Regions from separate parts of the Paenibacillus sp. JJ1722 genome, predicted to be linked through region 2. Evidence: riboswitches for the same ligand, from Rfam matches in the RefSeq annotation. Region 2 holds a riboswitch; the other holds the start of a gene.

Region 1 (7,349 bases), 1.5 Mb from region 2:
CATTTCGACCTCCTTTTTCTTCGTGAGACGCACCTGAATGCTGGTAATGATCGCAACGACCACAAAGAAAATCATAGCTTTGGCAGTCCCTAATCCAAGTCGATTATTTGTAAACGCTTCATTATATATGTCCAACGCTACAGACTCTGTCGACTTGAAAGGTCCCCCCTTCGTGAGAGCCAAATTCAACTCAAATACTTTAAAGGACCAGGATATCGCCAGGAACAAGCAGACGGTCACCGCTGGCATAATAAGTGGCACTACAATATGACGCAAAATCTGTCTTCGGCTCGCACCGTCGATTTGGGCCGATTCAATAAGGGCATGCGGGACATTATTTAACGAGGATATGTAAATAACCATGAGATAACCTGCATATTGCCATACAAACACAATGACAGTCCCCCAAAAAGCAGTTGGCCCATCACCCAGCCACGGCAGTTTAAAAAAGGAAAGCCCTGTCGCCTCTCCTACCGCAGAAAAGCCTCGTACAAAAATAAATTGCCAGATAAAACCGAGCAGCAAGCCGCCAATCATATTGGGCAAAAAAAATACAGTTCGCAGTGCATTACGGGTACGCAGCGGTTTGGTAAGTGCATAGGCTAGGAAAAAGCCAATCAGGTTTGTCAGAATGACACCACATACGGTAAACCGGACCGTAAACCAGAACGCATTACGGAAATCTGGATCATCCCTAAAAATATGAACGTAATTCCCTAGTCCGAGCCATCGGATATTTTCAGATACTCCATCCCAGTTCGTCATGGAATAATACAGCCCCAGCAGGAACGGAATGACCATAATCAAGACGAAAAACAACGCCATCGGTCCCACAAATACGAGTTGCTGCAATAATTGCGCGGATTTTCTTTGACTCAATGCAATCACTCCTTTGTCGTAGATCATGAAGGAAAGCGCGCATAAACCCTTACTGTAATCGCTTATTACCCAAAAATGTATGTTTCGAGTCGTTCGGAAGCAAAAAAAGGCTGTTCTCCTCCGGCTTATGGAAGGAAAACAGCCTTTAACATAAAGATTATGAATATCGATGAATTAGTATTGAGTTCCTGGATAGATCGGGAACTTGTCTGTCAACTCGCCAACCGCTTGGCTTGCTTTGGACAATACAGTATCATCTTTCGGGTTTTTAAGGGTTTCAGCAATGATTTTACCGATTTTGACCATAGCCTCTTCATCCATACCACGAGATGTTGCAGCAGGTGTACCAATACGAATTCCGCTTGTTACGAATGGACTGGTCGGGTCAAAAGGAATCGCATTTTTATTGACCGTGATGCCCACGGAATCCAATACATGCTCCGCTTCTTTACCTGTGATATTCAAATTGCGCGTATCCAACAGCATCAGATGGTTATCCGTACCACCGGATACAATGTTAATCCCCTCAGCCAGCAGTGTTTCAGCCAGCACCTGTGCGTTGCGGACTACGTTTTGCGCATAGGTTTTGAACGATGGCTGGAGCGCTTCACCCAAAGCAACCGCTTTGGACGCGATCACATGCATCAGTGGCCCCCCTTGAGTACCAGGGAAAATAGCTTTATCAATCGCTTGCGCCCATGCTTTGCGAGTCAGAATCAGACCCCCACGCGGACCACGCAGCGTTTTGTGTGTCGTTGTTGTTACAAATTGGGCATGCGGAACTGGACTTGGGTGAATTCCCGCTGCCACAAGACCTGCGATATGTGCCATATCCACCATGAACAAAGCACCTACATCATTGGCAATGGAAGCAAAAGCTTCAAAATCAATAGTACGCGGATATGCACTCGCGCCAGCTACAATCAGACGAGGACGGTGCTTGAAGGCTGCCTTGCGCACTTCATCGTAGTCGATGCGGAAGTTGTCTTCGCGTACACCATAGGCAGCAAAGTTATACAACAAGCCGGAAGCGTTAACCGGACTTCCGTGTGTTAAGTGGCCACCATGCGCCAGATTCATACCCAGTACAGTATCTCCAGGTTTGAGAGCTGCCAGATACACCGCCATGTTGGCTTGTGCTCCAGAGTGAGGCTGCACGTTAGCATGCTCGGCGCCGAACAGTTCTTTCGCGCGGTCACGTGCGATGTCTTCAACGATATCTACATGCTCACAGCCACCATAGTAGCGTTTGTTCGGATAACCTTCAGCATATTTATTCGTCAGCACGGAGCCCATAGCTTCCATTACTGCTTCACTGACAATGTTCTCGGATGCGATTAGCTCGATATTGTGGCGTTGTCGTTTCAGTTCAAGTCCCATTGCTTCCATCACTGCCGGGTCACTTTTACGCAGGTGTTCCATCATGATTGATTACTCCCTCTCCATAGTCAATTGTCGGATATACAAGCAAACGCCTGCTCCTCTGTTGGGTACCTCATCATCAATGCAAAAAAGATTAGTACAAACATGCCGCCATGCCAAATGCTAATCGCAGTTTCCGCCGACTTCTTGCTCCAGACTGTACACCGCCCGTTGTCCGCCAATAAGTGGAGGACGGGTGAACGCTGCTGTCACACGTGCTTCGCCAATCCAGCGAAGGCTTGGGCGAAACGGAACAGCAATGGGTCGCAGATGCATGCCAATCAGCGTTTCGCCGATGTCTATCCCGGCATGAGCCTGCACGTTCGCCGCCAAACACGCGTCGCTCATAGAACGATAGGCGACGGTAGCCATAGAGCCTCCTGCTGTACGAACAGGAACAGCTGCAACCTCCATCAGTCCCAATCGCTCCAGCACAGCCCGTTCAACGACCAGCGCTCGGTTCAAATGCTCACAGCATTGAAACGCCACATCAAAGCCATACTCCCTGCGAACAGACTCTACTCCAGACAACAGTTGCTGAGCCACATCGAGCGCTCCCGCCGTACCAATCCGACTTCCAGCCACTTCACTTGTGCTAACGCCGATAACCAGCAGGCGACCAGCCTTGAGACTGGCTGCTTCTGCGATTTCCCGCACGACAGAAGTGGTCTGTGCTTCCAGCGGAATCTCATGATCTAATTGTTCCACCATTGGAACCTCCTTTGGTTGAACAGCCTCTCAGAGACTAGGCACGGTCTCATGCCCCAAGTTCAACACACTCTCTCCTGATCACAATCTGACTATATTATAGCCGATGTTTCAGATTTCGAGCAGAAAAAATGGAAGAATCTTTAATGGAATCAACTCTCAGCTAAAAATCTGGCATAACTTGTATATGAAAAAAAGAGCAGTCCACACCTATGTGGAATTGCTCTTTTGCCCAGGCGACCGGCCGTATATCCGATGCTCCATCGTGGTTAATCCCACTTTTGTCGCCAGTTACATCGGATTCTCATTTTTCCACCTTATCTTAACGGATTAACCGCCGAAAATCAACAGATTCCGTACAAAACAGATGAGTAATACCAATTTTATTCGGAAGATGCCTTTAGCTTGTCCAGCAGCTTATGCAGTGCCGTACGGATTTCCGCAGCTGTGACATCGTAATCTTCTCGCGAACCGCCAAACGGATCAGAAATATCAAAGCCCGGAATCCGTTGGTGTAATTCAATCATTCGTTCACGCTCCTGCGCCGATAGCTCTTGTCCGAGTGAAGCCATCAACTGCTGTGAAGCATATAAACTATCCAACTCCTGTACATCATTCAACACCGCATCCCGGTTCTCCACATATTCCTTAAGCGTAAATACTTTGCCCGCCGTTTGGGGAAAGCGCTGAATTACGTGCTGTTTATGTCCTTGCGTCAAGGTTAAGATCAGATGCGCCCACCCGGCAAGCCCGTCGCTCAAAGAGGTTGAAGTGATCTGATCGGATATATCATGATCACGTAGAACCGCCTCTGCATGTCGGGATATCGGCGTGCCTTCCATCGCGGCTACTCCCGCAGAACGTACTTCCAGTTCTAGCCCATGCTCAGCAGCCAACTTACGCAGCATCCCTTCAGCCATTGGACTGCGACAGGTATTCCCTGTGCATACGAATAAGATATTCTTCAACGTTTTCACCCCCCGTATGTTAAAAAAATATATAAACAGAGGATTACTATAGTTCTAATCCCTTACTATAATCCTGCATTTATTTTACACTGTCTACGCTAAAATCAAAACATAAACATAAAGCCGAATGCCAGCAAAATGGCACCGCCCACTGCTTCTCCATAATCTCCTAGATTGCGGCTGACCTTGCGACCCAGCAGCAGACCCAACATCGCCATTGCTCCCCCGCAAAAACCAAACGCCAAAACGGACAGCACCAGATCACTTTGGAACATACCTAGTGACACTCCTACAGAAAATGAGTCAACGCTCACCCCAAGTGCAAACAGCAAAAGGCCTAAAGGCGAACGATGATCCAATACCTGTACGCCGTCCCCTTTAAAGGAATTATACACCATATGCCCGCCCAAAAGGATGAGTAACCCCCCTGCGAAGTAGGCCGTCACATGACCTAATAAAGAACTCATATAATGGCCTGTGAACATTCCCAGCAATGGCATCAGAATGTGAAAAAAGCCAATAACAGTACTGATGCGCAGCACGTCTCGCAGGCGTATCCCCTTCATGCCGATCCCTACGCCCAGCGATAACGCATCCATTCCTAGCGCTACCGCCATGATCAGAATCGTTACAACCTGCCCGGCATGGGCAGAGGCTGCCAGCATACTCCATCCCTCCATTATCCGTCTGTTCTTGTACACGTTATGCGGACAAGGGGGAAATCAGTACAAGCATACACTGAAAGTACCCAATACCGAGATGAGGAGGGAGGAAAATTTAATATAAGAGGCTCTGATTCGACAGAAGCTACAAGCGGACGATTCGGTGACCTGCCGCTTTAAGCAGGCGGTTCATGACGGCGTCTCCCAATCCTTTCGGCGGACAGGATTCCGCCAAAATGTAGGTGACGCCGTCCTCGTCGCAGCGGCGCAGCACGCCGTACAGGCGCTGCGCTGCCTCATGGAGCGCGTCCAGCTTGCCTAACGTGTAGACGCGCTCTCCGGCGTAGCCGGCGGCATGCTCGTCGAACGCGAGCACTGCCGTGCGCTCCCCGCGCGCGGAAGCCTCCGCCAGCGCGGCGCGAATCCAGCCCGTCACCTCAACGGACGACGGGCCTTGTACCACGCTCAAGCGGCCTCGCGGCGCGTAGTGCGTGTACTTCATGCCTGGCGAGCGCGGCGCCGGGCTGTCCGCGTCTTCCCCGGGCGTAGCGGCCAACGCCGGGTCCAGCACGACAGCGCGAGCAACCGCAGCGAGCTGCTCAGCCGTCACGCCGCCGGGGCGCAGGATGGTGACGGTTCCGTCGTCACCCGCCTGCACTACCGTGGACTCCAGCCCCACCCCCGTGGGACCTCCGTCCAAAATGCCGCCGATGCGGCCCTCCAGATCCTCCCGCACATGCTGTGCAAGGGTGGGACTGGGTCTTCCCGACCGGTTGGCGCTTGGCGCAGCCAGTGGACAACTCGCTTCAGCGATCAAACGAAGCGCTATCGGATGATCCGGCATGCGCACACCAACCGTGTCCAGCCCGGCTGTCACACGCGATGACAGTGCCTGCGGCACTACCGGCAATACGAGAGTCAGTGGTCCCGGCCAGAACATATTCATCAGCGCTCGGGCTGTATCGTTTATTTCTGCTACCATACCCTCTAATTGATCAACATCAGAAATATGTACAATGAGCGGGTTATCGGAAGGGCGTCCTTTGGCAGCAAATACCGCCTCCACCGCTTTTGTACTACGCGCATCGGCCCCCAGGCCGTACACGGTCTCCGTAGGAAAGGCTACCGTCTCTCCAGCTTGGAGGAGTAAGGCGGCCTCGCGTATGCCCTTTTCCGCCGCAATCCGAGCCTGTTCATCCCAAATTTCGTCAGAAACATCCCCGTCAGTGTTGCTCACAGGAACCAAACATCTTACATCCCACCATTGTGTATGGGAAGACTTCAATGCCTGCTTCAGCTCGCGAATTCCCTGTTCATCTAGCTTTTGCTCAGGTTTTTCCTTTTGCACAAATTCTCCGCGCAAGTCTTGCATTTGATTCGATTTATCGCTCATATCAGATCATCCCATATCTTATTGTCATACAGGCCAGTGATTTCGTTTGATCCCCATAAAGCTACTTTGAAAGATCAGTTCATTTGGCTCTGCCATGTGTATATCTATCGTAAGCTCCATTATAGCATATGGGGAAACTTACACTCCTCAACGTTTAGGCAAACAAACCACTCACCCAGTTACACAGTCCCGTAAGTGCATCCCACAGAAAAAAACGTACTTCCGGCTCCTTGTCAGTAGCATTCGTCCGACTATCTCCGTGATTCGTTTTTGCTGATACAGTTTGTGCCGTTGCTTCCCCACTGCCTGCATCAATAAAACATAGCGGAGGAAACAGCACGCACCACCAATTTTGACCTTTTCCTTGCCCCAGCGTAACCCGAAGTGCCTCATAATTCCCTGCCGGGTAGACAAGACCACCGTACATTTTCGTTGGGAAAGGTACGCTCGCCAGTTCCACCTGATGATCATACGCAATGCCGCGACGAGCCAGTTCCATACCTACCAAACGGTCAATTTCAGGTAAATGAGCATCAATCAATGATCTCGCTTGGTCTAAGCTTTGCGGGTTTTCCAGCTCACCCACCCAGGCATTCATCTGCTGTACAATAGCGTCCCGTATTTCGCGTTTAACCAGCTGATCCTCCGGACGATCCGAATTGGCCAAAATACGCAGTCGAATGGAGTCATGTGGAATCACATTCAGCCCTGTTGTAGCTACTCCTGATGCTAAGGTTCCTCTTGTTCCAGTGGTCATAGCAGCATCCGTCTTTTGACCTTCCCAAGACATCATTAATATCGAAATACAAAATAGTATCATTGCAGCTTGCTTGATCCAATTTCTCATCTTCGTCTCCCCCAAACCCAAACTCTATCATGTCTATCAGTCTGTCCGGTTTGGGAGAGTCTAAACCTATGATTCTTGTAAAAGATTCAGGACCACTTTACAGATTTTTTCAAAAATACCCTCAAATCATGCTACACCAAGCTTCTGACCCTCACCGAGGAATATGAAAAAGCCCAGATTTCACAATCTGGACTCTCTCGTTGCACCGTTTCAACTCACACAAATACCAATCATTATCTAGCCACATTCCACCTGTACTAGGCTTTTTTCGCCTTCGTCAAGCTTAGTCTGGAAGGCTGTGGCAGATCATCCTCCAGCTCTTGGCCGTGCACCTTAATACTCATAACCAAGCCGATACTAGCCATGTTAATAAGCAACGAGGTACCACCATAACTTATGAACGGGAGCGTAATCCCCGTAAGCGGCATAATGCCCAGAAACGCACCAATATTCTCAAAAATCTGGTACAG
Region 2 (7,349 bases):
CCCTCTCAGGGAATTCACTTCATATCCGATGCCGAGTTAACTGTAGTACCAGGAGCACGCAAAAAGCAATATTTTGCTATCTCCATGATGCTACAGGGAAAAGATGCGGGCAGTACGACCACGGTAGAGCAAATTGAGCAGTCGCGTCAATTGCTGATGGATCACTTTGGTACCAACTTAAAAGTGACGTGGGCCATGGAAAATAGATTTATTTTTGTGGAATCAAATCGTCCGCAGCTTAAAAAGGTTTTGGAATACGTGGATCAGTATGGCGATGAAGTCGGGATTTTGGATGGGTATCCGAATAATCTGTTTGATCTTCCTGAATGGGAAGCACAGATGAACGAGTGGTTGTATATGTATCGTTATAATGCCCTCAATGAGCTGCACCAATCTGGTTCGTTGGGATCACCTTCGGTGTTTGAAAGTATGGATACAGACCAATATCGGAAGTATCTGCCTAAATCATTGACCGGCTTTACGGTGAATCCTGAGCAGGCCCAATGGCTTAAGGATCATTTTAAGATTACCTCAGCGATGGGATGGTCGGCTACACAGTATAATGTGAACAACATGTATGGTGAGGGTTCACCTTTGATGCCTTACTGGTCCCATAAGGATAATCCGATTGTTCCGGCACAGGGGCTTACAAATAATAGCGGTATCGTATTTATGAACTCGATTACGATTGATCCCATCGGGTCGCGCTATACCAAAGATTCTTCACGCTGGACTCTCCATCCAGGTGATCCATATGTGACGGAAACGGATGCGGCACCACAACTGTATATAGCACAGCAATATTTAGATAACCCGTATCAACGTTTGAATACAGTAAACTACATGTCCATTATTTTGGATGTCAACTGGCTTGCCAAAAACCATAACATGTCTCAAATATGGGAAAACTTTGTGAAGCACTTCCCTGTTGACCGTGAGGTTGAGATTGTGGGCGTGGACGGGCTGAAACAGATTTATGAATCGATAGCTGGATTGAGTAATGATCATACGGAGTTTTCACTCATGTTTAGAGGCTCAGGTTTTAAGGCAGTTATGGACTCCAATAATTCACCAGCCAATCTGCGTTACTTGTGGACTGAAAACGCCTCACAGCGGATTATTTTATCCAAGGAGGATGGAGATGCGGCATGGTCCATTATTGACTTTACTGACTATACCCGAAATCCGATTCCGAAGATGGCCTACAATCTGGGTAAGAACACAGATGTAAGCTATGTCACTGGAAGGAACTTTAAGCTGCATCCTACAGCTCCGTTAACAGCAGATGAAATTCAGCGCGTAAAGGATCGTTTAAAGGAAATCTATTTCGCGGAAGAAGTAACTTATAAGTAAGGGTTTGGAATGACAGAATTTTTAAGACTTGAGGTTTTATGAAAAGGGGGTGTCCCAACAGCCATGGAGATGGTTATGGGACGCCCCTTTGTTTTAGAAAAAAGGTTTTACACCCATTCAATAACCTGATCTACAGATCGCCGAGTTTTGCCACGCGGTTCGTTGAGACGGTATCCAAATGCCACCATACAAGAAATACCGAAATGCTCGGCATCCATAATGCCTTCCTCGGAGAGGATGCGTTCGATTTCCTGTTTATTAAAACCTTCGATAGGGCAGGAATCAATGCCGATTTGAGCTGCGGCAGTCATCATGTTGCCCAGTGCGATGTAGGTTTGTCGGCAGCCCCACTCGAACAAGGCTCTTTTATTTTCCTCCAGCCCAAAATCTGACTTTAGAAAGGCATCATACACTTTCTCTCTGCCTTGAATCACTTCAGCTGGTAATTGCTGCACGTTCTCCATCATACTCTTGATATAATCGGATGAGGCTACCATATCTTCAGGAAGTCTAGAGAGGATGAGTACAAAATGGCTGGCTGTTGGCAGTTGTTTTTGGGCCCCCCAAGAGTAAGGCAGCAGCTTCTCACGCATAGCGTTACTCTGAACGACAACAAATTTCCAGGGTTCAAAGCCAAACGAACTCGGGGATAAACGGCCTGTTTCAAGAATAAAGTCGAAGTCAGAATCGCTAATTTTCTTATGGCTATCAAATTCCTTCGTTGCATGTCTGAACTCGTATGCAGATAAGATTTGATCTTTAGTAGTAGTTAAGGTTTCCATCGTTATTCCACTCCTTATGGATGTGATTAAAATTGACGCTTACCAAGTAACATGCTTAATATTAGAATATACATGATCGTTTTTGAAGTACGCACATTAATGTGCTGTAGTATATAAAATGATACCAAGGAGGAGAAAAGCCTATGCGCAATCGGAAAGGCGGCTTTGGGGAATGTACCGCTGGAAATGATCAGGCGTGTCCTGTTGAGTACACGCTGGACGTGATTGGGGGCAAATGGAAAGGGATTATTTTATATCATCTCATGTATGGGACTAAGCGATTTAGTGATTTTCGGCGGATCTGTCCGGGAATTACCCAGCGTATGCTGACACTCCAATTGCGCGAGCTGGAAGAGGACGGAGTCGTTCACCGTGAAGTCTACCAACAGGTTCCTCCCAAGGTCGAATACTCTCTAACTGAATTTGGAAAAACGCTGATCCCGATTATTAACCTGATGAAGGATTGGGGAGAAGAATATAAAACAAAACAGCGATCACCAGAAAGCAGCCTTCAGCAACCTAGCCCCAATGTGTAGGTTTTGAGACGGCTCCACAAAGAAGACCTGGCCATCATTTTGGCAGGTCTTTTCATTTTTAAAGTGAAATGATGCAAAGTTCGTTTTTCAGTTGACAGTAAGGACGACGCTTGATATATTTCTTACGATATTGATAATCATTATCATGTGTATCGGGAAGATCATCTTCACAATATATAGGGGGCTAATCAGTTGAAAAGAAAATCGTGTTTTATGATGACAGCTATGTTACTTGTATTGTCTGTATTCATCAGCGCTTGCGGCGGAAATAATAATGGAAGTAATCCGGCTTCATCTTCAGGAGATAAGCAAGAGTCGGCTACTACTGGAGAGACTAGAAGCTTTAAAACGGTTAAAGGGGATATTCAAATTCCTGCGAAGCCACAGCGCATTGTAACGGATTTTTACGGTGGAGAATTGCTGTCCGTGGGTGCTAACGTGGTGGGTGTGGAGCCAACTGCGTTTCAAAATCCTTTTCTGACCGATTTGCTGAAGGAAAAAGGAACCAAAGAGGTGGGTGATCCGACCAATTTGGAAAAGACGCTGGAACTCAAACCCGATCTGATCGTGGTTATGAAGGATACGAATTATGAGGCTTTGTCTAAAATCGCACCTACCCTGTATATTCCGTACGGTACGACGACTAATATCTATGATACGGTCAAGCTGTTCGGCGATATCACCGGGGAAAAGGAGAAGGCTGAGCAATTTATTGCTGCATTTGATAAAAAGGCCGCTGAAGGTCGTGCACGTCTTAAAGGTGTGATTGACGAAAAGGCAACTTTCGGTCTGTATGAGCTGACGGACAAGCACGCACTTTGGATCTTTGGCGACAATGCGGGGCGCGGCGGACAAGCTGTGTACAATGCGCTCAAACTGAATATGCCAAAGAAAACAGCTAACTCCAAGGAACAAACGGTGCAGCTTTCGATGGAGGTATTGCCACAGTATGACGCAGATTATATGTTCCTGACTACGTATGACCCGGAGAAAAAGGGTGACGCGCTCAAGCAACTGAAATCGTCCGCTGTGTGGGGGAATCTTCCTGCGGTGAAGAACAATAGAGTGTTCTTTAACGATTTTGATACGTATTATCGCTATGATCCAATCGCTATTACTGGACAAATTGATATGATCGTAGATATGCTGGTCGAAAGAGAAAAAGAGAATAAAGTTAAACAATAGGTGTGAGATTCTGCGTTGTGACGAATTGTCCAAAACAGATGGGAAGTCGCATAATACACGCAGTATATAGCATAAAAAACCAGTCCAACATGAATCATGTTTGGACTGGTTTTTATTTACTATTTCGTTGTAATTTCAATAGTATCTTCTTTTTGTATCCAATCAGTTATTTTTTTGAAGAAATGTTTTAGAACAGGTTAAACACGGTTATGAGCAGACTAATTCGCTATTCGACTGCGTACCATCAACAAGGTTTGTTCTTTGATTTGTCCGATTTCACGGATGAGTGCGGCTGTCTTGGTTTCATAGGAGTATTTGACATCCAAGTCTTTCAGCGAAGCAAGGTTAATGTCGACGGTAAGCAGGGCAGATTGAGCTGCTGCTTCGAACAGGATCGCGCCGATGCCAAGATCTGAAATCACATTTTTATTGGACATTTCCACAATGTTGTAGGCTTGCGACAATCCGTCCCGGCATACTTCCAGCAGGCGCATGGGTACCTCAATGGCAGCGATCACCGCTGTCTGTAGGGAATGGGTACGATAGCGCTTTTCTTCGTCTGTTTCCTTGGGCAAGCGCAGCGCGGTCATGTACTGTTCAAAGGATTGGATGTCTGCGACCATTAGTTCCTCACAATGTGTAGACAATCTTCCCATGCTGCTAATGACGTCCGTGATTTTTTCATGGATGTGCGCATATTTTTCTCCTTGTGAAAGGTTGGCGGTCATGGAGGTCATAGCCGCGCCTAGTGCCGCAGCTAGTGCGGATACACTTCCTCCGCCGGGGGTAGGCGCTGCACTTGCAGCCTCTTTCAGAAAATGTCCGATGGAATTGTTCCAAGACAGTTCACTCATGAATAGACCACCTCTCTGGAGTAGTGTTGCAGATGTATCGCTTTGAGCAGATTTTTGTACAAAATCGCAGTCGTTAAGGTGCCAACACCGCCGGGAACCGGAGAAATGGCATGTACCTTTTCACCCACGTTTGAAGCAGCGTCACCCACGATTTTTCCTTCCAGTGTCTCGTTAATTCCTGCATCCACGAGAATCAGACCGGGATGGACCATATCCTGCGTAATCACATCAGGGCATCCGACTGCGACGAAGGCAATGTCTGCATGGCTCAGATGCTCTGCAATATCACGCGTACCTGCATGACAGGCGGTAACGGTGGCATTTTCTCTTTGCAACATGTGGAAAAGGGGAAGTCCCACTGTCTGCCCGATGCCCACGAGCGTGACATTTTTGCCTGCCAAGGTGTGACCGTAATGCTTGAGCAGCTCGATACAGGCTTGAGGTGTTGCGGGATATAGTCCGGCGTCACCTGTTACGGTAGCCAGCTTGTTATCAGGTGTTATTCCATCAATATCCTTGTAGGGGGCGATGGATTGTTTAATAACGGAGGCAGAAAGATGTTGGGGAAGCGGCAGTTCCAGCATAATGCCATGTACATGGGATGCATCGTTCAGACTGCCGATCAGGTGCAGTAGCTCGGCTTCGCTAACATGACGGTCAAAAGTATGGAGATGAAATGAGATTCCCAGCTTCTCCGCTATTTTTTGCTTGGTCCGTGCATAGTATGCAGATGCCGGATCGCCTTCTACCAATAGGGTCGCCAGATGGGGACGGTGTCCTTGCTGCTTCATTTTTTCTACCTGTGAACGGATCGTTGCATATACTTGCTCAGCTGCTTCTTTGGATTTCATGATTATAGCCATAGTCCGTGCCTCCTCTGAATTTATCGCATGATTTATCAACAGGGTGTCATGGTCTTAAAACGAAAAAAAGTATTTGCACAAGGTCGTCAAGACAGACGAATCCTCTGCAAATACTTCTCCCAGGCGAACGGTACGCTTTTTTTGTATGCTCCCTCGTGGTTCATTCCACTGACTTCGCCAGTCACATACAGCGTTATTATGTCTTATATTTTAACAAATAATCATCAGAAAAGAAACCCGCGAACATTTGGAAAACGGGTTGTGTTACTTGTCTATATGACAAATGTCATATACCCGAGCTGACGTTTATGACTACAGCGCCTAGAGGCTTTACCTTATACTGAGATTAGATCAACATGTACGCCTAACAGGATCAAGGTATAGGCGTCATTTTAAAGGAGGATCATAATGAGTATGACACAACTCCCATTAGCCCAATTGAAAAAAAATATGGCTCCCTACGAGAAAATAAACACAAAATCCAGCGTTCTGCAACTCATCAATACCTTGGGTCCACTGATCCTATTGTGGTATGCTGCTTATCTTAGTCTGTCGGTTTCGTACTGGCTGACACTTCCAATTGCCATTGTTGCATCGGGGTTTGTGGTACGGACATTTATTATTTTTCATGATTGTGGTCATCAATCCTTCTTCAAAAGCCGCAAGCTGAACGACATTGTGGGAACGATTACAGGTATTATTACGCTCTGCCCTTATCACCAATGGAAAAATAGTCACGCAATCCACCATGCAACCAGCAGTAATCTGGATAAAAGAGGCACAGGTGACATGTGGGTGCTTACGGTAGAAGAGTACACAGAGGCTTCCACATGGACACGGCTGGCCTATCGCATATATCGAAATCCTTGGGTTATGTTTGGACTAGGTCCGATCTATACTTTTTTGATTTCCTATCGGTTTAATATCAAGACAGCCAAACGCAAGGAAAAAATGAACACCTATGTGACGAATATATCCATCGTTGCCTTGTATGCACTGTTGTCATGGGCTATTGGATGGCAGGCCTTCCTTCTCGTACAGGCACCTATCTTTTTTGTATCTGGTATGTTGGGAATCTGGCTGTTCTATGTACAACACCAATTTGAGGATTCGTATTTTGAGCACGATGAAGAGTGGAGCTATATTAATGCGGCCGTAGAAGGCAGTTCTTACTACAAGCTTCCTAAAGTATTGCAATGGATTACGGGCAATATCGGATTTCATCACGTTCATCACTTGAGCCCAAAAGTGCCAAATTATAATTTGGAAAAAGCACATGAAGCGACACCGTTACTTCAAAAGGCGACCACGATCACAGTAAGTAGCAGTCTGCAATCTTTGAAGTTCCGACTTTGGGATGAAAATACGAAAACCTTTTTGACCTTTAAACAAGTGAGGCCGCTCCTCAGCAAACGTGTTGCAGTTACGAAACCCATCCCTACACCTGTTGTAAGCACAGAAAGAAAATAACTTTGTACAAAACTTTTCTGAAGAGATGTTGAAAAATTGCAGTTTACTTTGAGAAATCTAAAGGGATAACATCCTTTTAGATTTTTTTGTTTATATTGAAAATGCAGTACTTTCATTCTTTGTTTTAGCAAGCGCTATTGACAAATCGATTGTCAACCTTTACATTCTATATATCGAAACGATATATATCGATTATATATAAATTAGCTACATGTAAACAGAGATAAGTTCCCTTTGATTTCAGAAGGATAATTCACTATGCCAGGAAAGAAGGAATAGATTTTATGTTGATTTATGTAATACTTG

Evidence for each region. A riboswitch is a leader RNA that binds a small molecule or an ion and turns the genes downstream of it on or off. The one in region 2 is predicted to bind ZMP and ZTP.
Region 1: linked by a shared signal. The riboswitch ahead of ACM1ND_RS24745 (TIGR01440 family protein) and the one ahead of ACM1ND_RS04660 (bifunctional 5,10-methylenetetrahydrofolate dehydrogenase/5,10-methenyltetrahydrofolate cyclohydrolase) in region 2 are both predicted to bind ZMP and ZTP.

Annotation. Positions count from the first base shown of each region.
Region 1 covers NZ_CP182500.1:5,576,967-5,584,315, forward strand. Annotated here, with positions in the region: gene ACM1ND_RS24735 (carbohydrate ABC transporter permease) at 1-879, opposite strand, end outside; gene glyA (serine hydroxymethyltransferase) at 1,054-2,304, opposite strand; gene ACM1ND_RS24745 (TIGR01440 family protein) at 2,425-3,012, opposite strand; ZMP/ZTP riboswitch at 3,233-3,314, opposite strand; gene ACM1ND_RS24750 (low molecular weight protein arginine phosphatase) at 3,393-3,977, opposite strand; gene ACM1ND_RS24755 (manganese efflux pump MntP family protein) at 4,082-4,642, opposite strand; gene ACM1ND_RS24760 (L-threonylcarbamoyladenylate synthase) at 4,785-6,032, opposite strand; gene spoIIR (stage II sporulation protein R) at 6,187-6,879, opposite strand; gene ACM1ND_RS24770 (FtsW/RodA/SpoVE family cell cycle protein) at 7,137-7,349, opposite strand, start outside.
Region 2 covers NZ_CP182500.1:1,005,796-1,013,144, forward strand. Annotated here, with positions in the region: gene ACM1ND_RS04635 (S-layer homology domain-containing protein) at 1-1,353, shown strand, start outside; gene ACM1ND_RS04640 (NAD(P)H-dependent oxidoreductase) at 1,461-2,135, opposite strand; gene ACM1ND_RS04645 (winged helix-turn-helix transcriptional regulator) at 2,279-2,671, shown strand; gene ACM1ND_RS04650 (ABC transporter substrate-binding protein) at 2,864-3,856, shown strand; gene ACM1ND_RS04655 (cyclodeaminase/cyclohydrolase family protein) at 4,075-4,710, opposite strand; gene ACM1ND_RS04660 (bifunctional 5,10-methylenetetrahydrofolate dehydrogenase/5,10-methenyltetrahydrofolate cyclohydrolase) at 4,707-5,573, opposite strand; ZMP/ZTP riboswitch at 5,684-5,768, opposite strand; gene ACM1ND_RS04665 (fatty acid desaturase) at 5,982-7,043, shown strand; gene ACM1ND_RS04670 (PadR family transcriptional regulator) at 7,328-7,349, shown strand, end outside.